One region of the Companilactobacillus sp. genome, then DNA from elsewhere that is predicted to be linked to it. Evidence: riboswitches for the same ligand, from Rfam matches in the RefSeq annotation. Region 1 holds a riboswitch; the other holds the start of a gene.
The links. A riboswitch is a leader RNA that binds a small molecule or an ion and turns the genes downstream of it on or off. The one in region 1 is predicted to bind lysine.

Region 1 (15,219 bases):
CTGTCTGGTTGGTCAAAATCGTCAATACACCTCCATTATAGTTAATTAGTTCACAAATTGGTGATTATTTGGTATAAAAATTTTTATCATATGTGATTTATAAATTGCAAAAAAGAAGATATCCTTCAAGCTAATTTGCTCAAAGAATATCTTCTGTAATTAATTTTATTTAAATGTTAGTTAACACCCTTCATCAATGGCTTGATCTTAGGTACTAAGAAGGCCAAGATGATTCCGACTACTAAGACGACAATGGCTGTAACGCCAAAGAACATCATTTCGTTTGCTGGGTCGCCTGGTTTAAAGAACTTAACGACCTGAGCGTTAATTGATTGTCCAGCTGAATCAGCTAGGAACCACATACTCATCATTTGTGACGAGAATGCCTTTGGAGCTAGTTTAGTTGTGGCTGATAGGCCGACCGGCGAAACTAACATCTCACCTACTTCGATCAAGGCCCATTGACCAACTAACCACCAAGGGCTGATTTTACCTGTTCCAACACTCATTAGAGGTAGAACCAATAAGAAGTATGATGCAGCTGTAAAGACAAGACCTAACCAAAACTTAGTTGGCGATGATGGTTGTCTCTTACCCAATTTAATCCATAACCATGCAAAGAACGGTGTATAGATAATGATGAAGAATGGGTTAAGCATCTGGAAGTATCCAGCTTGCAAGTTCCATCCACCAATATGTAATTGAGTTTGTTCAGCTGCTAATAATGCCATAATAACTGAACCTTGTTCTTCAATTGCCCAGAAAACAACGGCAGCGATGAACAATGGAATATAAGCAATAACACGAGATCTTTCGATCTTAGTTACTTTCTTACTTGATAACATTACAACGAAATAAATGATTGGCAAAATAATACCTAAAGCACTAATAATGTTGATGACGTTACCAATGTTAAGTGTGTGTGTAAAGAACATAACTAGTATGATCACAGCAACTGCAATCAAACCATACACTACACGAGAAATAGCTTTAGAACGTTCTGCTGCAGAAATTGGATCTGGAGCATGCATTCCTGATTCAGGTAGATATTTTCTACCATCAATGTAATAAACTACCAAACCAATAAACATACCAATAGCGGCTAGTGAAAAACCGACGTGGTAGTTATATTGGGCCGCTGCCCATTGAACAGCGGCAGGAGCAAATAGTGAACCTAAGTTGATACCCATAACGTAAATACTGAATCCAGAATCACGACGTGGATCTTGTTCAGAATAAAGTGAACCAACCATATCAGAAACATTAGGTTTCAAAAGTCCAGTACCTAATGTGATCAAGACGATCGAGCCGAATAATCCGCCCATTCCGATTGGTAGTGATAGAACGATGTGTCCGAACATGATCAAGACACCACCCCAGAAGACAGTTCTTCTAGGTCCTAAAATTCTATCTGAAATATAACCACCAACAACACCTGTCATATAAACCATGGCACCATAGATAGCCATGATTGATGCGGCGGTAGTTTGGTTCATACCTAATCCGCCTTTTTCTACAGCCATATACATGTAGAAAATGAGGATGGCACGCATACCATAGTAACTGAATCTTTCCCAGAATTCAGTTAGAAATAATGTTCTTAAACCTAAAGGTTGTCCCAAGAAACCTCGGTCTTTTTTCGCATCCATTTATAATTCTCCTAACTTATCACAACGATGAATTAATATTAAACTCTCACAATACTAATGTCAAAGCAATTTTAATTATAACGCTATAAAGCTATATATACCAACGAAAAAAAATAAGAATCCTCTAATCAGGATTCTTATATATAAATTATTTTGTGTGCTTAAATGCCATTGTAGCAGCAACAGCATCCTTCCAGCCAGAATACAAATTATCGCGAGTCTTTGAATCCATCTTAGGTTCAAATTCTTGACCAGCGTGATAGTTTTGTTTGATCTCGTCAATATCTTTCCAAACGCCTGCACCGATACCAGCTAAGAAAGCAACACCTAACGAAGTTGTTTCAAGTTCGGCTGAACGTTCAAGCGGAATGTTTAAGATATCTGATTGAAATTGCATCAAATAATCGTTGGCAGAAGCCCCACCATCGACTTTTAGAACATCGATCGGAATGTCTGAGTCAGAGCTCATTGTTTCGATGACATCTTTAGTTTGATAAGCAATTGATTGCAAAGTAGCTTTAACAAAGTCGTCTTGATTTGATCCACGTGTAAGTCCAAAGACAGTACCACGGGCCTCATCGTCCCAATAAGGGGCACCTAATCCTGAAAAAGCTGGAACAACGTAAACTTCATCTAAGTCGGTTGAACGTTTTGCTGAAGTTTCTGAATCAGGAGTTTCCTTGATCATTCTGAGTCCGTCACGTAACCATTGCAAAGCTGCACCGGCAACGAAAATAGAACCTTCAAGGGCATAGTTAACTTTTCCATTTACGCCATAAGCAATTGTTGTCAACAAGTTGTTATCTGATAAGGCGGGTTCTTCACCGGTATTCATAACGGCGAAAGCACCGGTACCATAAGTATTTTTAACATTACCTTTATCAAAGGCCATTTGACCGAACAATGAAGCTTGTTGTGAACCTGTCATCCCAGTGATTGGAACCTTTGAACCATAGAAGTGATAGTTCTTAGTTGAACCAAAGTTTTCAGCATTTGAGCGAACTTCTGGCAACATTTTACGTGGGATATTCAACAACTTGAGTAGGTCGTCATCCCAGTCCAAAGTATTGATGTTGAACAACATCGTACGACTGGCATTTGCATAATCAGTTAAGAAGCTTTCTCCACCAGTTAACTTCCAGAGAAGCCAAGTATTGATAGTTCCGAATAATAATTCGCCGTTTTCGGCACGCTCTTGAGCTCCGTCAACGTGGTCCAAGATCCAGCGAATCTTAGTAGCTGAAAAATATGGACTAATAATTAGACCAGTTTTTTTATGAATTTCATCCTTATGGCCTTCGTCGATCAACTTGTTAGCCATTGTAGCTGTTTGACGTGATTGCCAAACGATTGCGTTATAAATAGGCAAGCCAGTTGTCTTATCCCAAACAACAGTCGTTTCACGCTGACTGGCTATACCGATCGTTTCAATTTCATCTGGTTTAACTCCAGATTCAATAAATGCAGTCGCAATTGAAGATTGCACAGCGTTCCAAATTTCATTTGCGTCATGTTCGACCCAACCTGGGTTAGGATAAATCTGACGGATGTGATGACGTGCAGTAACAATCTTTCTACCACTGTGATCAAAAATAATTGCTCTGGCAGTAGTAGTACCCTCATCGATTGCTAAAATGTATTTCTTCTCCATTATTTAACACTCCTGAAAATAAAAAGAAAAGGCGTTGCCACCCTTTCTAATTTTTATAATTAAAATTTATGGTATCAAAGTATATAAGGCTGCACCAACAGCTCCACCTAGCATAGGTCCAACGATAGGAACCCAACTATATGCCCAGTCTGAAGTTCCCTTGTTAGGAACAGGCATGATTTGGTGAGCAATTCTTGGTCCCAAATCTCTGGCTGGGTTGATAGCGTAACCTGTTGTCCCACCAAGTGAGAAACCGATTGCTGTGATCAAAATACCAACAGCGATAGGATTTAGACCTTCTGTAAAGTTACCTCTTGTAAATGCGAGAAGTGCAAACATCAAAACAGCAGTACCAATAAATTCTGATAGGCAGTTCATCCAATATTTTCTGATTGCAGGAACTGTAGCAAAGACACTCAAGACAGCTTCTTGATTATCAGTTGTCTCTTTAAAGTGGTCATAGTAGAATGCCCAAACGATGATACCACCAAGGACACCACCAAGAATCTGAGCAATACTATAAGGAATAACGTATGACCATGAGAACTTACCTGCAATGGCCATACCTAATGAAACAGCAGGATTAAGATGTGCAGGACTTAAGAATGCTGCACAGTATACGGCAATCGTGATTGCAAGACCCCAGCCAAGGGCAATTGCAACCCAGCCGGCACCGTAAGCCTTTGATTTTTTCAAACTGACAGCTGCTACGACGCCATCACCAAGGATGATCAGAACAGCAGTACCAATGAATTCCCCTAAAAGTTGTAACATCAAACTATCGTGCATGATATGTATACCCCCAATTATTTAGCTGCTTTATGTTTGAACGTTCTTGTGGCAGCCACAGCTTCTTTCCAACCTTCGTATAGATAATCTGAACGTTTCTTATCCATATGTGGTTCAGTAATGTCACCTTCGGTGTAATCCTTCTTGATCTCATCGATATCTTTCCAATATCCAACGGCGAGTCCAGCTAAGAATGCTGCACCCAATGCGGTAGTTTCAAGATCTTTAGCACGTTGAACTGGAGTGTCTAAGATGTCTGCTTGGAATTGTAGTAGATATTTGTTCTTAGCGGCACCACCGTCGACTTTCAATGTTGGAATATCAATGCCGGTATCTTTGTGCATAGTTTCGATAACGTCACGTGATTGATATGCCAATGATTGAAGCGTTGCTTTGATGAAATCTTCACGAGTTGTACCACGAGTTAGTCCAAAGACAGCACCACGAGCATCAGAATCCCAATAAGGAGCACCTAAACCAGTAAATGCAGGTACAACATAAACTTCATCATCATTCTTAGATGATAAAGCTGCTGCTTCTGAGTCTGGAGCTGAGTCAACTAACTTCATAGCATCACGTAACCATTGGATTGCTGAACCAGCAACGAAAATTGAACCTTCAATGGCATAATGAACTTTGCCATTGATTCCGTATCCGATAGTTGTTAAAAGATTATTTTCTGATAATTGAGGCTTTTCACCAGTATTCATAACGATGAAAGCACCAGTACCGTATGTATTCTTGACCATACCTGGTTCGAACGCCATTTGACCAAACAATGCAGCTTGTTGGTCACCAACCATACCTGAAACAGGTACTTCTGAACCATAGAAGTGGTAATCCTTAGTCTTTCCGTAAACTTCTGAATTTGGACGTGCCTCAGGAAGCATTTCCTTTGGAATATTCAAAAGTTTCAGAATATCGTCATCCCATTTGAGATCTTTGATATTAAATAGCATCGTACGACTGGCATTAGAGTAGTCAGTTACGTGAACTGCGCCACCAGTTAGCTTCCAAAGTAGCCATGTGTCAATTGTTCCAAAGAGCAATTCGCCTTTTTCAGCACGCTCTTGAGCTCCATCGACATGGTCAAGGATCCAACGAATCTTAGTAGCTGAGAAATATGGATCGATCAATAATCCGGTCTTTTCATGGATCATATCTTCGTATCCGCCAGCCTTCAGTTTGTTAGCAATGTCGCTAGTTTGACGTGATTGCCAAACAATCGCGTTGTAAATAGGAAGACCAGTTACCTTATCCCAAACCACGGTAGTTTCACGTTGGTTAGTAATACCGATACCAGCGATTTGATCAGGTTTGATACCTGATTCAATGAAAACATTCGCAATTGTTGATTGAACCGCGTTCCAAATTTCATTGGCATCGTGTTCAACCCAACCTGGTTCTGGAAAATGCTGCGTGAATTCACGTTGAGCATCAGCTATTTTATGCCCTTTCTTGTCAAAAATGATTGCTCGAGTACTAGTAGTACCTTCATCAATCGACATAATATACTTTTCTGTCATTCCGTACACCTCAATCCAATTTTATGTAAGCGCTTTTTCAAATATAAGATTACAGCAAGGAAACTATTTTGTAAATACAATTTTTGTTATTTTCACAAAACAACAATTGTTAGCTATTCACAAAATCAGCTAAACCTAGGGAATCACAAGTGTTACCGATTGATATTTTTTGAGTTTGTGAAAGCAGTAACGTTAAAATTCCTTAACTTTTTTCACGAAACTTTACATAAACTTGGAAAATTACAAACAATATGACCGAAATCAGCGAGACAATCCAGCCTATTTTCAGTCCTGGGACCACGTATTTCAGTTCAATTCGGTGATGTCCAGATTTCAAATCGATCGCCATTAAGTTACCAACGACTTTGTTTATCTTGACCTTTTTGCCGTTGTCATAGGCTTGCCAGCCCTTGTCGTAAGGAACACTGATGAACAATGGACTATCAGAGGCTGCATCTACAGTCCCTTTGAGGTTGTCGTGTTTAAGATCAGATGTAATTTTCAGAGAATTTTGTTTGAAAACTTTTTTCGATTGTAAAAACGGCTCTGCATCAAGGGTTCTGAAATATTCAGGATTCATCCCCAATGGAGTTGTCGTGGAAATTTTCACTTTAATGGATTTTCCTTCAGCAAATTTGCCTAATTCCATGACTGCTTGATTTTCGACCATAACCTGCGAGGTGCTGATTTTTTTACCATTAACGTAGATTTTCGAATGATTATAATCGATCGGCGAAACATAGAAATATAAGACGCCATCAGCAGTCGTAGTTAAGTTGTAATTGTAAGTCTTTTTCTTTTTGTGCTTTGTCTGATTCATCGAATTGATCTGAGCATTCTTTAAAAATTCGGTGTTAGTTCCAGTCAGCGATTGCCACAGACGATTTTGATTGTCCAAAGCCTTTAAAGGTTCCATTTGGAAGTTATAAATATCCGGACTGACTAAGAATGCCATCGTTGGAGCATCGTAGTTATCGATGATGTGATACTTCTTGCCCTCTTGGCGAATGTTGTAGTTGATCCCGAATAAGGCGTTGGTCAACTCGGTCCCGCCAGAACTACTGATTCGACGAACGTTTTTACTGAAATATCCCAAATCGTTTAAGGTCATCATCGTTTGTTGATTCAAAGTCGAGCTATAGAGACTCAACCCATTGATGTCAAAAAGCATTGGATCGTTGTAATTATTGTACTGTTCTGGAAAGGCAGCATTGATACCTGACTTAGAGACGATTATCCGATGTCCATAGTCGCTGATTTTTTTAGCATTGGACAAGGCAGTTGCCTCAGCGTTGTATTGCTTGCTATAAATCTTTTGACTACCAAAATCGGCTGTTGCCATAACTGAATTAAAGTTGGCACCAACTTCAAAAGCTACCATTAATATCAGCAAGAATTGATATTTACGATTTTTTCCGAATAGATAAAGCAACAATCCAGAAATAATAATACATGTGATCGAGATCCAAAAATAATAGCCGTTAGTAGTATTATCAGGCGTTTCAAAGTTCATTTCCTCAATCAATTTTGGAATCAACCACAGCGTCGTATAGCCAATGCAAATCAAAATACCGGCCGTTGAAGTTGCTTTGATCAGCGCAGTTCGGTCCCTAAATACGCCTTCGTCAAACGCCTTGTAGGCAATGAAGATACAGACGAAAGTGAAGATAAAACTATTTCTGAATGGGAATCCAGCCGGATTTTGGAACATGTGCCAGATGGTATTAAAGGTCGTGACCATCATGCTGACTAATAAAATCCCAATCAACGTAGCTGAATTGTTCTTGTCTTTTTGCAAGATCTTGGCACTGAAAAAATAGCTCAGCAAAAGTATCAAGACAATCGAAGTCATGAAGACTGATGGTCCATGATGCAGTCTTTGAACAAAGGTATTTCCGCCGACCCCTAGTTGAGTGAAGGCTTCAAAACCGAATCTAAACGATGGCAAATAGTTGGTAACGTCAAATGAACTTTTTCCAGTATTGAGCATGCCGGCAAAGGTTGGCAGCAACACTACCGCCGAACTCAGACCCGCTAATAGCGAGGTGATCGCATAATTGATAAAAATTCGTAGTCGATTTTCCGACTTGAATAGTTGACGGTCCATCCAAAGATAAATAAAGAAAGCAATCGAGAAAAAGCAGAGCATGTATCCAAGGTAGTAATTAAAAATGATTGCGAATAATAGCGACAAATAATATGGCCAGATCTTGTTCTCATCGATCAGCTTGATGATTCCAATGGCAACTAGCGGCAACATGATCAAAGCATCGAGCCACATCAGGTCGTAAAAATACGATGCAACGAATCCGCAAAAACTATAAGCGATGGTAAAAATATAATTGGTAGGTGCGATTTTTTTAAAGTATTTACTTAAGAACAGTGCCATAGTGACACCCATAGCTGAAATCTTGAGCATGATCAAAATATCAGCAGCCACTGGTACGGTGTTGCTCTTAAATAAAACTAACAAGATATTAAATGGCGATAACAAATAATAACTAATTATAGGAAAGAAATTATCACCTAATGATTGACTGAATAAATATAGATGAAGATTATTGTTGACTAATTGGCGTCGTAATTCCGTCAAAAAATCGATGTATTGAGTCCCCAGATCACTGCTCAAGAAGTTATTATCCCCAAATGGTACTAGTCCTGAACTCCAAAAGATCAATGAAATGATGGCTAAATTGATGACGAACGCCCCGAGATAGTATAGCCAGCGATTTTTGCGCATTAATATTATTCCTCCGAAACAACTTATGTAATATCATTGTAAACCAGATTTAATAAAATTCTCCATAAACAAAAAAACAGTGACGAACATTTTTAATTATTTGCAAAGAAAAAGCCAGTTAGACTTCTGTTTCGGTCTAACTGGCTTTTGAGTACTCATGCTGCTGTTGAGAATTTCTGTCTTGGTGGTTGGCGAAAATCTTCGCTACTCAATGCACAGAACTAATCTGCTGCTACCTTTGAGTCAGCTTTCTCAACAGCTGCCCCTGCCAAGGCACTTACGTAATTGACTGGCTTATCAAAGTTAGGTTGGAACAAGAAATCTACCATTGATAATTCGTCAATTGTCATTTTCTTTTGAATTGCGACTGATAATAAATTAGCTGATTGAGCAATGTCGTACATACTTGTCAAAGCTCCACCTAAAACGACTCTAGTCTCAGGATCCCAAACTAGGTTCATTAAAACTGGTGTTGTTGTAAGCATGAACTCTGGACGATAGTTATCTTCTAGAGTAACTGACTCAACCTTCTTACCTAACACTTTAGCATGTCCGGCTGTTAAACCACTAGCGGCGTATGATCTGCCGAATAGTTCAACCGCTGAACTTGACTGTGTTCCCATATATTTCATTGTATTCTTTTCGATATTTTTTGCTACTAAAATTCCTTGACGTACCGCATTAGTTGCTAACGGAATGTATTGATCGTCATTAGTTGGATTGTAGTGAACTGATGCAGCATCTCCAGCTGAGAATACATCTGGCATACTTGTGTGCATGTATTCATCAACGATCAAAGCACCATTTGGTAAAGTCTTGAAATGGTCTTTGTACATGTCAGTGTTAGGACGGAAACCAATGCAGGCAACCGCAATATCAGCTGTGTATGAGTTCTTATCAGTTTTAACAGTGACTGTACCATCATCGTTGTCTATGAATGATTCAACCTTTTCGCCTAAACCTAAAGTTACACCATTATCTAAGTAATCTTTTTCAGCAACTTTTGACATGTTCAAATCAAAGTTCTTTGCCAAAACATCAGGCAAGGCATCGATCAAAGTAGTCTTCTTACCTAAGTGAGCGTATCCTTCAGCTAATTCTGCACCGATATAGCCGGCACCGATAACGATAGCACTCTTAATTTTGTCAGAATTTTGACGTAATTCGTTGGCATTATTCCAATTTTTGCACAAATGTACTCGATCAGAATGTATTCCAGGAATATTTGGAATAATAGGTGCTGAACCTGTAGTCAAAACTAATTTATCGTAAGATTGTGAAAAACTTTCACCAGTTTCAAGATTTTTAGCAGTCAAGGTCTTGTTGTCAAAATCAATATTTGTAACATCATGCTTCATATACATTGTGGCACCTGACTTAGCCAAATCGTCAGGGCTAGCGTAAAACATCTTGTTAGGATCAGATACTCTATCACTCACCCAAAGCGCAATACCACAAGATAAGAATGACAAGTTGTCGTTGCGTTCAAATACGTCAACTTCCCAATCAGGATGCTCTTTTAAAATGTTCATTGCAGTGAATGTTCCTGCGTGGGTACAACCAATAATACTTACTTTCATAATGCTACCTTCTATTCTTTGTGAAATGTTTAATTATTATATATAGCATAATATACCAAAAATTAAACGTTTTCAATACATTATTGGAATATAATATTATACATTACTTTTATATAAAATTTCTTATCAAAATTGAATAAAAGTTTGCATAATCTGGTCCTATACTATGTTTGTGATAAGGAATTACGGAATGAACATTTTGAAGACTCCCCCCCATTATTTAACCTAAAAAATCTAATGTGGTATCCATCCTCTTTACCACTTTACGGGATGGTGTCTCCCCCTCAACCAATAATCGATCAACCAGTATCATTCCTATAAATTCTATCTAAAAAATATATCGTTGTGTTTGATATCATTGGGCTTATGAAACAGAACGAACATAATATAAAATCCCTCTTTTTGACAAGCTATGGCTCTTCAAAATCCGCTACCTTATCACTTTGACGAGTTCGATTATTGTATGACATCATCTCAGTAAAAAATGAGTTTGCTTTCCTCGGGCAAGCTTATTTTTTTTTGCGCTGATTTGTCCGGATTTATTCAAAAACCTTTCAAATATGATGGCGTTTACATTAAAAATATATTAGTATATAGGTAATTAAAGATGCGAGGTGTATGTGATGAAGAAACAACTGAAGTTGCTGCTGGTTTTACAATTGATGTTTACCGTTGTGGGGTTCGTATTTCAAATTAAACTGTTGGCAAAATTATTAAAAATTGAAGATAAGCACCATGATCACAAGTGTCATCACTGTCACCATGGCCACTGCAAACATAAATTAGCCAAACACTAAAATTCTGTAAAAAATGAGTTCCCACTTATGCTGTGAACTCATTTTTGGTTTTTTTGGAAAATAAACGGATCCATTAAAGTCCCGTTCAGTTACATTTGAAAAAATCGGCAACAAAAAAAAGCCACCCTAAGGTGACTTCTATATCTGCCAGTTGCAGGATTTGAACCTGTGACCGCCGGTTTACGATACCGATGCTCTACCAACTGAGCTAAACTGGCATATTAATAGTTCCAAACGGAACTATTAAATTCTATCAATCTAGAGAGATTTATTCAAGCTAGATTGCATTCTCTTTAGTAATTTTAGTAACGCCATTCATGTATGGTACTAAGACGTCAGGAATTGTAACTGAACCATCTTCATTTTGGTAGTTTTCCAAAATAGCAGCGACCACACGACCAACAGCCAAACCTGATCCATTAAGTGTGTGAACGAATTGAGCTTTGCCGTTTTCGTCACGATAACGGATGTGGGCACGACGTGCTTGGAAGTCTAGACAGTTTGAACAACTTGATACTTCACGATACTTATCTTGAGCTGGAAGCCAAACTTCAAGGTCGTAAGTCTTAGTTGATGAAAAACTTGCGTCGCCACTTGATAATGTAATTACGTGGTATGCCAAGTTTAATTTTTGCAAGATGTTTTCTGCGTTTGCGGTTAACTTCTCTAACTCATCAAATGAGTTTTCTGGCTTACATACTTTGACCATTTCAACCTTGTTGAATTGGTGCATTCTGATAAGTCCACGAGTATCACGACCTGCACTACCAGCTTCTGAACGGAAGCAAGGTGTCAAAGCAGTTACGTACTTAGGAAGGTCTTCTTCGTTCAAGATCTTTCCAGCAAAGTAGTTCGTCAAAGGAACTTCAGCTGTTGGGATCAATGTCAATGGATTTTCATCGACCATAACTGTATAAACATCCTTGGTAAACTTAGGGAATTGACTAGTTCCAAACATAGCCTCGTTATTTACCAAATATGGTGGTATAACTTCTGTATAGCCATCTTTTTGGTGTTCATCGAGCATGAAGTTATAAACGGCACGTTCCAGACGTGCACCCATACCGATGTAGTAGACGAAACGGCTACCAGAAACTTTGGCAGCTTGGTCAAAATCAAGGATGCCTAATTCTTCACCGATATCCCAGTGATGTCTTGGTTTGAAACCTTCTGTAGGAATAGTACCCCACTTGCGGTCTTCAACGTTGTAACTTTCGTCAGGGCCAACAGGAACAGAATCATCTGGCCAGTTTGGTAAACGAACTAAGATGTAATTCATCTTATCTTCAATTTCTTGAAGTTTAGCATCTAAATCTTTAATGTCGGTACCAACTTGTTGCATATCAGCAATTTCTTGATCAGCGTTTTCTTTATTACGCTTCTTTTGAGAAATTTGTTGAGAAACAGTGTTTCTCTTTTCTTTGAGAGTTTCAGTCTTTACTAGATATTCACGACGATCTTTATCGTATTGCAACAATTCGTCGATTTCTTCAGGCTTAATGCCACGACCGGCTAACTTTTTCTTAGCCCAATCTGGTTTATTTCTGATCAATTTGATGTCTAACATATTTTTCCTCCTTCATAAAAAAAGACCGACACGTCCCAAAAAGGGACGAATCGGTCATTCGCGGTACCACCCAGTTTCAGCGTACAGTTGTACACTGCTCTTGAGGGATTTTATCGAATCCAACCGAACGGCATTGCCCGTTAGCCAAGATACTGGAATAAGAATTTTAACGGTTCGCACCAACCACCGTTTCTCTGAAAAATTCATCAGTAGGTACCTTATTAGCTCATCTGTATTTATCTATATATTAGTTTAAATTGACCTAATTTTCAATAATTAGTATTTATGTCTTTTAGCAGCTTCTAGATCGATATCTTCAAGCTTAATAAATTTAGTTTTATGTCTGACCTTATAATAGATCCAACATAAGAAAAGCAGGATTAATCCTGAATAACTGACTAACAATTTCACAACGTTAAAATCAACCAATGAACGGACATCTTGTCCAATGATGATAACAATTCCTAAAACGATAGCCAGGATTGGACCTAGTGGGAACCACTTAGCTTTATATTTTAAATCGTCCAAGCTGTAGCCGTGGACATTATACGCTCTTCTAAAGCGATAATGTGAAAAGGCGATCCCCAACCAGGCGATGAATCCGGTCAGACCACTCGCAGCCACTAGCAATTGGTAAAATTGATTGCCATATAAACTAGTGAACAATGCAATTGCACCAACAACCGCTGTTAAGATCAGTGAGAACAAAGGAACTCCGTGACCATTAGTTCTTTCAAAAGCCTTAGGAGCCATATTTTGTTTACTCATTGACCAGAGCATCCGGCTGGCAGCATATAAGCCAGAATTAGCAGCTGATACGACTGATGTCAAAATAACTGCATTCATAATTCCGGCGGCAAGTGGAATACCCACTTTATTAAAAACTATTGTGAAGGGACTGATGGCAATATCTGTAGCTCCAGAACCAAGCAAGTTAGGACTTGTATAAGGAATCAAAGCGCCAATAACTGCAATTGATAGAATGTAGAACAAAAGAATTCTCCAGAAGACTTGTTTGATAGCCTTAGGAATACTTTTTTCAGGAGTAGCTGACTCCCCTGCCGTGATACCGATCAACTCAGTACCCTGGAAGGAGAATCCAGCGACAACGAATACACTCAGAATAGCGGGGACGCCTCCAACAAAAGGTGCCTTCTTGTAGGTGAAGTTAGTCAAACCAACGAAGTGTTGATTTCCTAAAACACCCAAGATGCTAAGAATACCCACAATTAAGAATACGATAACCGCGGTAACTTTAATTGATGCTAACCAATATTCAGTTTCACCAAAGGATCCAACTGAGACGATATTGATAACGAACAATACTACCAAGAACGTCAGACTGATCTTCCACGAATCCCAGGTCGGGAACCAATACTTGATAACGATCGAGATCGTCGAAAGATCGACCGCCAACGTGATCGCCCAGTTGAACCAATAGTTCCAACCTAAGGCAAATCCTAAGGCAGGATCAATGAACTTTGTTGCATATGTAGCAAATGAACCAGTGACGGGCATGTAAGTTGCCATTTCGCCTAAACTGGTCATTAAGAAATAAACCATGATACCAATTGCAACGTAGGCAATTAAGGCACCACCAGGTCCGGCAGTTGAGATCGACGAACCACTAGCAACAAAAAGTCCAGTTCCGATTGAGCCACCAAGCGCAATCATGGACAAATGGCGAGTCTTCAGCGACCGGTTTACATCTGTATTTTCCATTTTCTTTCCCCTATTCTACTTTGGATACAAAAAAAACCTTACTATCAGAAAAAGAACAACTGATAATAAGGATTGAATTGTTATCCAAATGATCAATAGCTCAACGCACCAACGTGCGACAGTCCGTTACCTATTGAGTAACGACCCAATCACTTTGCTGTAGGGACAAAGTAATTTCGGCGTCAATTCCTTTCATGTTCCTTCAAAGCTTGCTACGAGCTCCAGAACACTACTGATAATTAACGCGCCTCTATCTGCATGTAAAACATTATAAAGAAAAGTTAGCTTACCTGCAAGTACTGGCCGTAATAAAATGTTACAATAAATTTTATATATAGAACGCATCCGGGGGTGATTGTGTATGCTCGAAACGGTTTTTCTAGGCAAACAGGATGTAGAGAAATATCAGATGTTAACTATAATCAAATCCCTCCCAAAAGCTGAGATCAATCTCAGCTCCATCGGGAACGGGCTGGGATTTACGTATCAAAAAACATATAATATTTTTCAAGCTTTGCTTGATGATATCTTTGATCTAGATCCTGGAGCAGACCAAAAATCATCAAAAATCGAATCGATTAATTTTGATAGAATTTCCATCGATAACTACAGGTTATTCTTATTCAAAAATTCCATCGTTTTCCAAGCCTTCAATTATGGATTTACTAATGCAAATCCGACTTTTGAAAATTTCAGTAATTCACATTTTACGAGCAAATCTACGTTAAATAGAAGAATGACGAATTTTCGAAAGTTATTGAAGAACTTCGGTTTAAAAATATCAAACGCCACATTAGAACTTAAAGGTGACGAAAAAAACATCCGTTGTTTAGCCTATTTTGTCTATTGGTACACGTACCATGGTTTAGAGTGGCCTTTTAAACTGATTCAGCAAGATACGATTCAAAAGATCGTTGAACGTGATGACAATCCAGTTTATAATCCCGCTGCCAAGTATCAATTAGAAATTTTATTAGGTATTTCAAGAATTCGTTTGATCAAACATTACTACCTAAACAACATGGACGGCTACGATGAAGTCTTCCAAGGAAAAATTTTAGGTAAAGAATTGATCACGCGTGAAGATTATTCGTTGATCCCAATGGATAAATTAGACAACGAAAACAAATTCATCAATACCTTTAAAGATTTCTTCTTTATTCCAACGGAATTCATTGAACCAGACGCACCCAACTTA
Region 2 (15,219 bases), 1.1 Mb from region 1:
CCAGAACAGCGCCTGGGAAGTTAGCAACAGCTTCTCTGATTTTGTCAACTGATGCATTTTCGTGATCAACAGTATCGATCCAGATTGACTCACCATGACTAATTGGAACAGGTACACGAACACAAGTAGCCGTGACCTTGATATCAGGAGAATCCATGTCATCTAACATGATCTTCTTAGTTTCGTGGATCATCTTCCACTCTTCATGAGAATAGAGATTGTCCTCTAGAACATCAATTTGTGGCAACAAGTTAAATGCTAATGGATAATGCTTCTTATCACCCTTTGTTGGGAAAATATTAGCTTCCATATCCTTGCCATCAAGAAATTCTTGAGCTTGTTCCTTTAATTCGTTAAGTGCTGATTGACCAGCACCTGATGCAGCTTGATAAGTTGAAACGATAATTTGCTTCAAACCAAATTCCTTACGGATTGGTTCAAGTGCAACCATCATTTGAATCGTTGAACAATTTGGATTGGCAATGATTCCATGATGCTTGTACAAAGCTTTTTCATTAACTTCTGGAACTACTAGCGGAACATCTGGTTCCATTCTAAATGCACTAGTATTGTCGACACAGACAGCACCACGCTTAACAGCTTCTGGCAATAATTTCTTTGATACGCTACCACCAGCTGATGCTAAAACGATATCGACTCCTTCAAATGATTCTGGCTTAGCTTCTTCAACTGTGACATCTTGACCCTTGAATTGAAGAGTCTTACCAGCTGAACGACTTGATGCCAATAATCTGATCTTTGATACTGGAATAGTTGATTGTTCCAATTGTTGTATTAAACGTGTTCCCACGGCGCCAGTAGCACCTAATATTGCGACCTCAAAACCTTCACTCATATTTTTTCATCCCTTATTTATACTTTTGTCTTAGACTTCTGCTTTTAAGTTTTCTGTGAATACACGAAGACGTTTCATAGCTTCTTCGATATCTTCCATTGATGATGCATAAGACATTCTGAAGTGACCTTCGCCACCCTCGCCAAAGGCAACGCCTGGAGTAACGCCGACTTTACCTTCTTCGGCTAATTTTTCAGCAAATTCAACTGAACTTAGTCCAAATTCGGCTGGAATTTCTGAGAATGTATAAAAAGCACCTTGTGGCATGATTGTCTTATAACCAATATCGTTTAATTGAGCCACGATATAATCACGACGTTTTTGATAAATATCTCTCATTTCTAGTGGGTCATCGATACCATTAGTTAATGCTTCTTGAGCGGCGTATTGAGCTGGGTTTGATGGACATGTAACAGTATAGGCATGCATCTTTCCGGCATTTTCAACGAAGTCTGCAGGTGCAGCAACATAACCAATTCTGTATCCTGTCATAGCATGTGATTTTGACAAACCATTAACTAAAATAGTTTTTCCAGGTAGTAGTTGTGTCATTGAAGTATGTTTTACACCATAGGTTAATTCAGCATAAATCTCATCAGTAATGATGTACATTGACTTGTCTTTGATCACATCGACGATCTCTTGTAGTTGATCCTTACTGTATTCAAATCCAGTTGGATTTCCAGGGAAGTTCAAAATCATAGCTTTGACCTTATCTTCACCCTCACGGTCGATAACTTCTTGGAGCTTCTTACCAGTTAATTGGAAGCCATCTGGTGTAGTGTCAACTTGAACAGGAATTCCGCCAAGTACTTTGATGATTGGAATATAAAGTGCAAATGTAGGTGTTGGGACAATAACCTTGTCGCCAGGGTTAATGATTGCAGCTAATGAAACGAAAATTGCCTCAGTTCCACCAATCGTGACAATAATTTCTGATTCTGGGTCATAGTTAACGTCGAAACGTTTATTCAGATATCCAGAAATAGCTTTACGTAATCCTAAGGTTCCTCTTTGTGCAGAATAGTGCGAATCGTTGTCTTCAATACTCTTGATGGCAGCTTGTTTGACGTGTTCTGGAACATTGAAATCAGGTTCTCCTAAGGTCAACTTGATCAACCCAGGAATCTTAGCAAATTTTTGGGCAAAGTATCTAATCTGTGAAATACCCATTGGGGCAATTGTTTCGTTTACAACGTTTTTTACGGTTGGGTCTAACTTTGGCATGTAATTGTATCTCCTATTAAAAAATTTTTCTTGTATAAATTATGATAATGATTCAGTAAATTTAGCGAGGCGTTTGATACCTTCTTTAATATTATCCATTGAGGTTGCATATGAAATTCTGAAGAAACCTTCACCAGCGTCACCGAAGGCATCGCCAGGGACAACCCCAACTAGTGCTTCTTTAGCCAGACGACGACAGAATGTGTCTGAAGATAAATTGAATTTAGCAGGGATCTTAGGGAAGACATAGAATGCACCGTCAGGTTCGACAGTTTCGTAGCCCAATTTATTCAATTCAGCCACGATATAATCACGACGTTCTTGATAAACTTTACGCATTTCGATAGGATCATCCAAACCATTTGCTAATGCTTCTTGAGCAGCATATTGAGCTGGATTTGAAGGACAAGTAACAGTAAATGAATGCACTTTTGCAGCTTCATCAACAAATTGCTTTGGAGCAGCAATATAACCAATCCGATATCCTGTCATGGCATGGGACTTCGATAAACCATTGATCAAGATAGTTTGACCAGGCAATACGCTAGCAAATGAAGTATGTTTTTCACCGTAAACTAATTGACTATAAATTTCATCTGAAATAACTAGCAGCGGTGTATCTCTAATGGCGTCTGCTAAAGCTTCAACTTCAGCCTTAGTATAAACAACGCCGGTTGGATTACATGGATAGTTGATGATAACTGCTTTAGCGCCTTTACCTTCGTTAGCCAAAACTTCTTTCAGATGTTCAGGAGTTAACTTGAAATCGTCTTTTGAAGTATCCACTTCAATAGGTGTACCACCAAGGATCTTAACGTCATCCATATAGATTGAAAAAGCTGGTGTTGGGATCAAGATCTTATCGCCAGGATTAATGATCGTGTATAGAGAAGTATAAATAGCTTCTGTAGCACCGATTGTTACAATTACTTCAGTTTCAGGATCATAGTGAACATCATAATCTTTAGCAAGGTAATTGCTGATGGCTTTTCTCAAACCAGGAATACCTTTTTGTGGTGTGTAATGTGATTCGTTGTCTTCAATACTCTTTACTGCAGCATCTTTAACGTGATCAGGTACATTAAAATCTGGTTCCCCTAAGGTAAGTTTAACAATTCCAGGAATTCCGGCAATTTCTGAATTGAACATCAGAATTTTGTCATCCCCGATTGGTTTAACTAATTTATTTTCAATATTTGCAACACTCTTCGATAATTCTGGCATCTCTGTCACCCCTCAATAATTAATTAACTGATTCCTTCTCAAAGTCTTCAGTAAATTTTTTGATTCTCTTCACAGCCTCTTTTAAGTCATCAAGTGGAACGGCATATGAAATTCTAAAATAATTATCTCCACCCTTACCAAAAATACTACCAGGAATTACTCCCACGCGAGCATCTTTTGCTAATTTTCTGGCAAAACTTTCTGAGTCCAGCCCAAATTCTTTCGGAATTCTAGGAAAGACGTAAAAAGCGCCTTGTGGATTCAATGTTTTATAACCGATCTCATTTAATTCTTTAACCAAATAATCTCGTCTTTGTTTATAGACTTTGCGAGTTTCGATTGGATCATCTAACCCATTCTCCAAAGCTTCTTGAGCTCCAAATTGAGCTGGGTTAGAAGCTGCTGTGGTAGTAAATGCATGCAACTTATCAGCTTCAGCTACAAAAGCTGCCGGAGCCGCAATGTAGCCAATTCGATAACCTGTCATGGAATGAGATTTAGAAACGCCATTGATCAAAATCGTTTGTTCAGGCAAAACATTAGCAAATGACACATGCTTGACGTCATAAACTAACTCGCTATAAATTTCGTCGCAGATGACGTAAATCCCCTTGCCTGAAACAACTTTAGCAAGTTCCTCAATTTCAGACTTATCATAAGCCACGCCAGTAGGGTTGCTTGGAAAGTTTAAGATAATTGCCTTGATCGTATCTTCGCCTTCATCAGCAATTACTTTCTGTAACTTTTGACTGCTTAATTTAAAGTCATTGTCTGTAACATCAACTTCAATCGGGATTCCTCCCAAAGCTTTAACAGTTGAAGCATAAAATGAAAAGGCCGGCGTCGGAATGATCACCTTGTCGCCAACGTTAATTATTGATGCAACAGAAACATAAATTGCCTCGGTTGCTCCAACAGTAACGATGATTTCAGATTCCGGATCATAAGTTAGATCATAGCGAGAACTTAAATAATTGCTGATGGCTTTTCTCAGTCCATCGAACCCCTTTTGAGGAGAATAGTGTGAATAGTTATCCTCAATACTTTTCTCGGCAGCCTTTTTAACATGTTCAGGTGTATTAAAATCCGGTTCGCCGACAACTAATTTAATTGTCCCAGGATATTTGGAAAACTCTTCATTAAAAAGCCTGATCTTGTTGTTCCCGATTGTTTTTAAAAATTTATTCTCAACATTTTGTAAACTCTTTGCTAGTTCTGGCATGTGGCTTCACCCGCTTATTAAATGATTTTTTCTAAGCCAACGATTAATTCGTCACGTTTCATGACTTCAGTGATGGCTATCCGGACGCCCTTCATAAATGAAGCACGATCGGTAGTACTCTGTTTAATCGTGAGTGTTTCACCCGCTCCGCCAAAGATAACTTCTTCATCAGCAATAAATCCAGGTAATCGGACTGCATGAATCTTGATTCCATGATAGTCGCCACCACGAGCACCAATTTTATCTTGCTCGTTTGGATTATTGTCTTGATCTTTTCCTTGAACATCATAGATAAGTTTGGCTGTATTCATGGCTGTACCAGATGGTGCATCCAATTTATCTTCGTGATGATATTCCATGATCTCTGAATGATCAAAATACTTAGCAGCAACTTGGGCAAATTTCATCATCAAGACTGCAGATACCCCAAAGTTGGAGGCAATAATGCCACCAACTTTTTTACTATCAGCTAATGATTTTAATTCAGCAATTTGATCTTCACTCATACCACTAGTACCAATGACTGGACGAATACCATGTTCAATTGCAAACTTCGTATTTTCAAAAACTGCCGTTGGAATACTGAAATCGATCCAAATATCGGCATCAATATCAATTTGCGACAAATCATTAAATACTTTGACTGAACTGTCCAAGTAATAGTCTGATGGATCAAGACTTTTGACGATTGGGTTAAATGCTCCGACTAATTGTAGGTCATTCTCCCCGTTGATCATGGCCAAAACTTTTTGACCCATGGAACCTGTAAATCCTGAAACGATTGCTTTTATCACGACTTTGCCTCCTCTAAATCTAATGCGTTGTACAACTTTGCCTTTTCAGAATCGTTCAATGGAACGATTGGCAAACGTGTAACACCCACATTATAACCTTGGTCATTCAAAACGGCCTTGATTGGTGATGGAGATGGATACATGAAGCATGCTGCCATCTTAGGTGTTAGAAATCTTTGTAATGCTCCGGCACCTTTATAATCGCCATTTTCTAGCTTAGAAAACATTTCTGACATTTCCTTGCCAAATAGATGCGATGCAACCGAAATCACGCCGTTAGCGCCGATAACCTTAGCAAATAATGCTTGAGCATCCTCACCGCTGTATACCAAGAAGTCGTCTGAAGTATTTTCAACGATATATTGAAGATCTGCCATGGTATTGCATTGCTTTACGCCATCAATGTGCGGATACTTGGACAATTCAACAACTGTTTCCTTTTCCATCAAAACTCCTGTACGGCCAGGAATGTTATAGATCACAATTGGCATATCTGTAGCATCAGCAACAGCTTCAAAGTGAGCCTTCATCCCTCTTTGATTAGGCTTGTTGTAATAAGGAACAACTACTAACGCCATATCGATACCATTGATCTTCGATAATTTTTGGACGAAATCAATTGTCCCTTGGGTGTTGTTGCTGCCTGCTCCAGCGATAATTGGAACACGTCCGTCAACAATTTCAGCAAATCTAGTATAAAGCGTTAACTTTTCTTCTTCAGTTAAGGTTGGAGTTTCACCAGTAGTACCACCAATGACAAAACCTTTGGTTCCAGTATCCAACAAATGATTGGTCAACTTTTCCAATGCTTGATAATTGATTTCGGTTCCTTCGTCATTAAACGGAGTAATAATAGCTGTTATTAAATCTGCATTTTCAAACATAATATTCTCCTTTACATACTCATTCGATAATTTAAAAATCCTTTAAAGGCTTCTACGCCATCAATAATTGCTTCTTCATGTGGTAAAAAGTCGACAGAATGCAAAGCACCTGGACTAGCAACTCCGAGCCAAAACATTGTTCCGGGAATCTTCGATAGTAAATATCCGAAATCTTCACCAGTCATTGCAGGTTCAGTTTCTTGAAATTTAACATTGTCAGCTTTTTGCATATAATCAATAAAATTCTTAGTTAATTCAGGATTATTTTCAACTGGATAATAGCCACCCTGATTGTATTCAACATCGATCCGGCAATTGAATGATACTTCAATGCCCTTTGCAATATCCAATACACGTTGACGGATGTATTCAATCATATCTTGCGTTAAACCTCTGATGGTTCCTTCGATTCTTGCCTTACCGGCAATGACGTTTCTGATCGTTCCAGCTTGAAGCTTACCAAAAGTAATGACCCCACATTTAACTGGGTCGATACTTCTGGAAATAACAGTTTGCACTTGTTCGATAAAACTAGCTGCAATAACAACCGCATCATTAGCTTTATGTGGATAAGCTGCATGGCCACTCATTCCATGGATCGTCACGTTAACTTCTGTAGTTCCAGCAAAGAGCGTGCCATTTCGACAACCGATAATTCCCGTTCCTAGATCGGCATTATCATGCAATCCATAAAATTCATCAGGTTTCAAATCACCTGAGAATAATCCGAGATCATAAGCTTGTTTTCCGCCACTTTCGGCCTCTTCAGCAGGTTGGAAGAAAAACACTAAGTTATCAGTTGGTTGATTTTCCGCGAAATAACTGATCAATCCTAAAGCAACTGTCATATGCAAGTCGTGGCCGCAAGCATGCATTACGCCAGGATGAACTGAACGATAATACAAATCGTTAGTTTCGGTTACTGGTAAAGCATCCATATCAGCACGATATCCAATTGTACGTTTAGGATTGCTACCATCAATATGAACAAAGAGTGCCGTTGGCAGTTCTTTAAATTCATGAATTTGTAAAAAGTCTTGTGGAAATTCACTTATTTTATTTTTTAAATATTCATGCGTTTCAGTTTCTTTTAATGCTAATTCGGGAATCTTGTGTAAGTCTCGACGAATGTTGATTAACTCTTCTGCAGATAAACTCATAATTATAATTTCCTCAATGTATCTTCAATGTGCGTTTTGTCAGTGGTCTTTTGATCCTTTGTTTTAATAACTTTAGCAGGAACTCCAACCACAACTTCGTTAGCAGCAACATCTTTAGTTACAACAGCACCCGCACCAACAACTGCATTATCGCCAACTTGAACACCTTCAAGTACAACTGCATTTGCTCCTACTGTGACGTTATTGCCAATTCTTACTGGATCGGCTGAAGCAGGTTCGATCACACCGGCTAGGACTGAATTTGCACCGATATGAGAATTTTCACCGACGATTGCTCGTCCACCCAAAACAGCACCCATGTCGATCATGGTACCCTTACCGATTTCAGCACCGATATTAATAACTGCGCCCATCATCACAACTGCATTATCGCCGATTTCAACTTGATCACGAATGATTGCACCAGGTTCGATTCTGGCATTGATATGTTTGATATCCAATAAAGGAACAGCTGAGTTTTGAGCCGAAGTTTCTAAGTAATAATCTTCAACTGCTGAATTTTTTAACAAAGGTTCAATTTCTTTGTAGTCACCGAACAACATTCCAAATGAATCGGTCGAAAAATCTTGAACAGATTCTGGAATATCTAATTTCGAAATATCTCCTTTGATATAAGCCTTAACAGGTGTTTGTTTTTTTGAGTTACCAATAAAATTAATAATTTCTTCTGCATTCATCTTGCTCATTGTAATTCCTCCACTTTTTAAATGTAGCTTTGATCTAATCTAACTAAATCTTCATATGATTCACGTTTTACAACTAATTTATCCTTGCCATTTTCAACAAATACTACTGCCGGACGAGGATTGCGATTATAATTCGAAGCCATTGAATATCCGTAGGCTCCAGTATCTAGCATTGCGATGACATCCCCTGGCTCTACCTTTGGTAAAGCTTGGCGGTCGATCAAAATATCTCCGGACTCGCAATACTTACCAGCGATGTGGTCTTCTTCTTCAATATCAGCATTCATCTTATTGGCAACGACAGCCTCATATTTGGCTTGGTATAAAGCTGGTCTGATATTGTCTCCCATACCACCGTCAACATTAACGTATGATAAAAGACCAGGAATATCTTTTCTTGAGCCAACCGTGTATAGGTTAAAGCCGGCAGGTCCTACAATGGAACGACCAGGTTCGATCCAGATCTCAGGAAAATCTAAACTCTTTGATTTAGTTTCTTCCTTTATAGTGGAAATAATCTTATCAATAAATACGTTTGCACCAATTGGCTCATCTTCGTCAGTGTAGCTGATTCCGAACCCGCCACCAAGATTTAAGATTTGCGGAGTGTAATCATATTCATTTTTAAAATCAGCTGAGATATCAACTAATTTTTTTGCTAAAGCGGTGAAACCATCCACTCCAAAAATTTGTGATCCGATATGTGCATGAATACCTATCAAGTTCATCTGAGGAATTGCTAAAACTTGTTCCAAAGCTTCTTTATGTTGATCAGATTGAACGTCAAATCCAAATTTACTATCAACTTGACCAGTTTGAATGTACTCATGTGTATGAGCTGAAATTCCTGGTGTCAGTCTTAACATAACATTGATGTTAGTATCTTTTTCTTCCAAAATTTCTTTCAAAAGTTTGATTTCATAAAAATTATCTAAAATGATCACGCCGATATGATTATCGACTGCCATTTCCAATTCTTGTCTCGATTTGTTGTTGCCATGAAAGCTGATTTTATTTGCAGGAAAACCAGCTTGTAAGGCTGTATAAAGTTCTCCACCTGAAACAACGTCTGTATGCAGCTCTTCCTGTTTCAAAACTTGATACATAGCAACGGTAGCGAAAGCTTTGCTGGCATAACTAATTTCATACTTGACTCCACTATCTTCAAAGCTTTGTTTAAATTGACCGATAGTCTTGCGGATCTGTTCAACATCGTAAACTACTAATGGAGTTCCGTATTTGTGGGCTAATTCAACTGAATCAACTCCCCCAAGAATCAAATGCCCATTACTATCTGAATTCAATTCACTACTGATCATAAATTTAATCTACCTTTCATTTTTGAATAAAGGGATAAAAAAAGATCCCTTTGCTTACATTAAACAAAGAGATCCAAGAATCGTTAATTTATTCTGCATCATAATTGTCGTAAGCGCACCGTAGCCGACATTTTTGCTACGACAGTCCGTATCCTCTTGTTAACACGTCCCAGCGCACTAAGTTCTGCATAGCCTAGCGCTTCGGCAACATCCCCTTTAAACAAGTTCTCAGTTCATACAGGAACTCCCTTGCGTACTAATGTCAGTTGCAACCTCTATTCATTTGTTGATTTAAACATTATAACAAGTCTAATAATTCGTCAAGTGTAAATCACTAAAAACACTCGGTTTTCTAACTTTTAAAAGTATTTACTTGATTTAATGCATAAAACTGCTAAAGTTTTATTAAAAACATATTAATTTTCTAAATTAATCTTGAGGTGATTTTTGTGAAAGTAGTTAAGTTTGGTGGCAGTTCTCTCGCCACTGGGGAGCAATTTAATAAGGTCGTAAGTATTATTGATGACGATTCAGATAGAAAGGTCGTTGTAACTTCTGCTCCTGGAAAAAGATTCGATGGTGACGTCAAAGTAACTGATCTATTGATTAAATATGCAGAAGCAGTTTTAGATAAAAAAGAATATAGCGATATCGTTAATGATATCCTATCTCGATACGCAGAGATCAGCGACTATTTCGAGTTAGATGATAGTACCATTGATTCAATAAAACAAAAATTAGACTCGCTTGCTACTACTAAGTTTTCAGATGATGATCACCTCATGGCAGCATTTAAGGCTCATGGCGAATATCTCAATGCAATTTTATTAGCTGCAGTTTTAAACAGTGAAGGAATCAAAGCTAAATTTCTCGATCCTAAAGACGCTGGATTTTTAGTGGGCGGAGAACCTAACAATGCTGACGTACTAGAAGATACTTATTTGAATCTCAGCAAATATAAATTCGGCGATGAACGTATTGTCTTTCCAGGATTTTTTGGATACAGCGAAAATGGTTCCATCTATACCTTTACACGTGGTGGATCAGATATCACAGGTGCAATTCTCAGTCGTGGATTCAAGGCTGATCTCTACGAAAACTTTACTGATGTTGATGCGATTTACGTAGCAAACAATCACGTTGTCAAAGACCCAGTTGCTATTCAAAAGATGTCTTATCGTGAAATGCGAGAATTATCTTATGCAGGATTCTCAGTCTTTCAAGATGAAGCAATTATCCCAGCAGTCCAAGGACAAGTGCCAGTCAATGTTAAAAACACTAACAACCCTAGTGCACCTGGTACTCTGATTGTTCCTGAACAATTCTTATTCAATCCTGCCAATCCAATTACAGGTATTGCAAGTTCTAAACGTTTTTCAGCGCTTTATTTACACCGTTACTTGCTAAATAAAGAAGTTGGCTTCACTTTACAACTCTTAAAGATCTTTTATCGTTATGGAATTTCATATGAACATATGCCTTCCGGTATCGATGACTTAACAATTATCTTCGATAGGAGTAAATTATCTAAGACAACAATAAAGAATTTATGCAATGATATTAAAGAAACGCTTAATCCTGACTATATGGAATGGATCGATGATTACGCAATCATTATGGTTGTCGGTGAAGGTATCGCCCATACTGTTGATACTATGGGTAAGATCATTGATTCATTAACGCAAAACAATATTGCCATTCATATGATCAACCAAGGTGCTTCCAGAATTTCGATCATGATCGGTACCAGATTAAAAGATGCCGATAAAGCGGTTCGCCATATCTACGATACATTCTTCAATAATGACGATGATGAGGTATAACAATGGTTCAATTACTCAAGGTACACGGTTCTGAAAATCAATTTTTTATCTTCGACCAAACACAACTAAATCAACAACTAACTGATGAAGAACTCAGTAAGCTTGGTATTAAACTCTGTGATCCCAAAAATAACATTTTAAACGGAGCAGATGGAGTTCTCGTGGTAAATGACGCAACCGACAATGCATTAGCTCAAATGCGAGTGATCAATGCTGACGGCAGCGAAGCTAAGATGTGTGGCAACGGCTTAAGAACAGTTAGTCGCTATCTCTCTGAAAAATTCAACGAGACTGACTTTAATATTCAGACAATTGGTGCAGACTTAGAAGTAAAGAAATCAGCAGATTTGGCTGATGGCGTTCCAGCATTTAGCGTTCAGATCAAACCCATTTCTTTTGCAGCTAAAGACTTACCTTTCTCTTACCAGAATATGTCAGAAATGATCAATGAAAAAGTTCCAGAATTTTTACCTGCTCAAACATTTACCTCAATTGCGGTTCCCAATCCACATTTGATAAGTTTCCTTGATAAGATCAACGAGAAGGAATTAGGACAATTAGGTAAATACCTTAACTCACCTAATGAATACTTCCCTGAAGGCGTAAATGTGAGTTTTGCTGAGATTCTAGGTAAGAACAAATTGTTCGTTCAAACCTACGAGCGTGGTGTTGGCTTTACCAATGCTTGCGGTACAGGTATGTCAGCAACTAGTCTAGCATTTGCAATGCTCCATCCGAATGATTTTGATGAGACGAAAGATATCTCAGTATATAACCCAGGCGGAATGGTAAAAACTCACGTTACACTTGAAAACACTAAGGAAGAAGCCAATATTCATTTAATTGGAAATGCTACTTTTACAGATACACTTGATATATCCGAAGCTGATTTTCATAAGTTAGATTTTGATAAGTTTGACATCAAGTCAACCGGAGAAGAAGCCAAGTATCAAGCATTTGTAGATGCTTTTGTAAAATAAAAAAAGGTTCGGTCCACTGAATTAAATCAGTTGGATCGAACCTTTTTTACTACCATAATTTAAGCATACTAACCTTCTATAAGAACAATGAATAATCATACAGTTACATCTTTACCATAAACACAAAAGAAGCTCGTTAAACTTAATTAACGGGCTTCTTTTGGGAATAGTTTCTGATGTTTTAAATATTTCTGTAACGGAGAATGTGGGGTTCGAACCCACGATACAGGTTAATACCCGTATACATGATTTCCAATCATGCTCCTTCAACCACTCGGACAATTCTCCAGAAATAAAAAAAAACTCCGGTTGTCAGACTCGAACTGACGACAACCTGATTAACAGTCAGGTGCTCTACCAACTGAGCTAAACCGGAATTAAAACCAAGCGTGGCAACTACCTATCCTCGCGGGTAGTTTCCCACCAACTACTTTCGGCGTGAAGAAGCTTAACTTCTGTGTTCGGCATGGGAACAGGTGTATCCTTCTTGCTATCGCCACCACACTTTGGTGTTCCCTCGTACCTTCAAAACTAGATATTAATTATAATGATTAAACAAACTCTTACTTACTGCTGACTGCGGTTAAGTCCTCGATCTATTAGTACTGCTCAGCTCCAAGTATCACTACTCTTCCACCCGCAGCCTATCTACGTCATATTCTTTAACGGATCTTACTTCCTTAACGGAATGGGAAATCTCATCTCGAGGGGGGCTTCACACTTAGATGCTTTCAGCGTTTATCCCGTCCATACGTAGCTACCCAGCGATGCTCTTGGCAGAACAACTGGTACACCAGAGGTATGTCCATCCCGGTCCTCTCGTACTAAGGACAGCTCCTCTCAAATTTCCTACGCCCGCGACGGATAGGGACCGAACTGTCTCACGACGTTCTGAACCCAGCTCGCGTACCGCTTTAATGGGCGAACAGCCCAACCCTTGGGACCGACTACAGCCCCAGGATGCGATGAGCCGACATCGAGGTGCCAAACCTCCCCGTCGATGTGAACTCTTGGGGGAGATAAGCCTGTTATCCCCAGGGTAGCTTTTATCCGTTGAGCGATGGCCCTTCCATTCGGTACCACCGGATCACTAACTCCGACTTTCGTCCCTGCTCGACTTGTCAGTCTCGCAGTCAAGCTCGCTTATACGTTTACACTCTGCGAATGATTTCCAACCATTCTGAGCGAACCTTTGAGCGCCTCCGTTACTTTTTAGGAGGCGACCGCCCCAGTCAAACTGCCCACCAGACACTGTCCCTCACCACGATTATTGGTGTAGGTTAGAGCCTTCATATAACAAGGGTAGTATCCCACCAACGCCTCCTTCGAAACTAGCGTTCCGAATTCAATGGCTCCTACCTATCCTGTACATGTCACACAAAAACTCAATATCAAGCTACAGTAAAGCTCCATGGGGTCTTTCCGTCCTGTCGCGGGTAACCCGCATCTTCACGGGTATTATAATTTCACCGAGTCTCTCGTTGAGACAGTGCCCAAATCATTACGCCTTTCGTGCGGGTCGGAACTTACCCGACAAGGAATTTCGCTACCTTAGGACCGTTATAGTTACGGCCGCCGTTTACTGGGGCTTCAATTCTCAGCTTCGCATAAGCTAACTGATCCTCTTAACCTTCCAGCACCGGGCAGGCGTCAGCCCATATACGTCATCTTACGATTTAGCATAGACCTGTGTTTTTGATAAACAGTTGTTTGGGCCTATTCACTGCGGCTGGCTGTTACACCAGCACCCCTTCTCCCGAAGTTACGGGGTCATTTTGCCGAGTTCCTTAACGAGAGTTCACTCGCTGACCTTAGGATTCTCTCCTCGACTACCTGTGTCGGTTTGCGGTACGGGTAGTTTATATCTAACTAGAAACTTTTCTCGGCAGTGTGAGTTATTGTGCTTCGCTACTTAAATTTCGCTCCTCATCACAGATTGTCCTTATAGGTAAAAGCATTTGACTCTTTCCAAGACTTTCTGCTTGAACATACTTTTCCAGCCGTATGCACACATCATCCTCCTGCGTCCTTCCATCGTTCAAACAATATAAACTAGTACAGGAATCTCAACCTGTTTTCCATCGATTACACCTCTCGGTCTCATCTTAGGTCCCGACTAACCCTGGGAGGACGAGCCTTCCCCAGGAAACCTTAGTCTTTCGGCCGATCAGATTCTCACTGATCTTTCGCTACTCATACCGGCATTCTCACTTCTAAGAACTCCACTGCTCCTCACGGTACAGCTTCAATGCTCTTACAACGCTCTCCTACCACGTATCTTACGATACATCCACAGTTTCGGTATCATGCTTAGCCCCGGTACATTTTCGGCGCAGAATCACTCGACTAGTGAGCTATTACGCACTCTTTGAATGAATGGCTGCTTCTAAGCCAACATCCTAGTTGTCTGTGCATTTCCACATCCTTTTCCACTTAGCATGAATTTTGGGACCTTAACTGGTGATCTGGGCTGTTTCCCTTTCGACGATGGATCTTATCACTCACCGTCTGACTCCCGGGTATAGATCTATGGCATTCGGAGTTTATCTGAATTCAGTAACCCAAGACGGGCCCCTAGTCCAAACAGTGCTCTACCTCCACGATCCTTTTCCCCGAGGCTAACCCTAAAGCTATTTCGGAGAGAACCAGCTATCTCCAAGTTCGTTTGGAATTTCACCGCTACCCACACCTCATCCCAGCATTTTTCAACATACATGGGTTCGGTCCTCCAATGCGTTTTACCGCATCTTCAACCTGGACATGGGTAGGTCACTTGGTTTCGGGTCTACATCAACATACTTAGTCGCCCTATTCAGACTCGCTTTCGCTCCGGCTCCGACTCTTCATCTTAACCTTGCATGTTAACGTAACTCGCCGGTTCATTCTACAAAAGGCACGCCATCACCCCTTAACGGGCTTTGACTACTTGTAGGCACACGGTTTCAGGATCTATTTCACTCCCCTTCCGGGGTTCTTTTCACCTTTCCCTCACGGTACTGGTTCACTATCGGTCACTAGGGAGT

Region 2: another riboswitch for lysine. It lies ahead of lysA (diaminopimelate decarboxylase); the one in region 1 lies ahead of LKF16_RS05525 (amino acid permease).

Annotation. Positions count from the first base shown of each region.
Region 1 is NZ_JAKVLR010000001.1:1,104,860-1,120,078, forward strand. It holds gene LKF16_RS05480 (peptide MFS transporter) at 177-1,649, opposite strand; gene glpK (glycerol kinase GlpK) at 1,798-3,300, opposite strand; gene LKF16_RS05490 (MIP/aquaporin family protein) at 3,367-4,089, opposite strand; gene glpK (glycerol kinase GlpK) at 4,107-5,615, opposite strand; gene LKF16_RS05500 (YfhO family protein) at 5,818-8,355, opposite strand; gene LKF16_RS05505 (FAD-dependent oxidoreductase) at 8,577-9,935, opposite strand; gene LKF16_RS05510 (hypothetical protein) at 10,559-10,732, shown strand; tRNA gene LKF16_RS05515 (tRNA-Thr) at 10,878-10,950, opposite strand; gene serS (serine--tRNA ligase) at 11,010-12,299, opposite strand; gene LKF16_RS05525 (amino acid permease) at 12,576-14,021, opposite strand; lysine riboswitch at 14,110-14,282, opposite strand; gene LKF16_RS05530 (helix-turn-helix domain-containing protein) at 14,431-15,219, shown strand, end outside.
Region 2 is NZ_JAKVLR010000001.1:581-15,799, reverse strand. It holds gene LKF16_RS00075 (aspartate-semialdehyde dehydrogenase) at 1-856, opposite strand, end outside; gene LKF16_RS00070 (aminotransferase class I/II-fold pyridoxal phosphate-dependent enzyme) at 887-2,083, opposite strand; gene LKF16_RS00065 (aminotransferase class I/II-fold pyridoxal phosphate-dependent enzyme) at 2,123-3,307, opposite strand; gene LKF16_RS00060 (aminotransferase class I/II-fold pyridoxal phosphate-dependent enzyme) at 3,327-4,529, opposite strand; gene dapB (4-hydroxy-tetrahydrodipicolinate reductase) at 4,547-5,323, opposite strand; gene dapA (4-hydroxy-tetrahydrodipicolinate synthase) at 5,320-6,207, opposite strand; gene LKF16_RS00045 (N-acetyldiaminopimelate deacetylase) at 6,219-7,367, opposite strand; gene dapD (2,3,4,5-tetrahydropyridine-2,6-dicarboxylate N-acetyltransferase) at 7,370-8,074, opposite strand; gene lysA (diaminopimelate decarboxylase) at 8,092-9,393, opposite strand; lysine riboswitch at 9,498-9,679, opposite strand; gene LKF16_RS00030 (aspartate kinase) at 9,843-11,216, shown strand; gene dapF (diaminopimelate epimerase) at 11,219-12,196, shown strand; tRNA gene LKF16_RS00020 (tRNA-Ser) at 12,394-12,484, opposite strand; tRNA gene LKF16_RS00015 (tRNA-Asn) at 12,500-12,572, opposite strand; rRNA gene rrf (5S ribosomal RNA) at 12,584-12,700, opposite strand; rRNA gene LKF16_RS00005 (23S ribosomal RNA) at 12,776-15,219, opposite strand, start outside.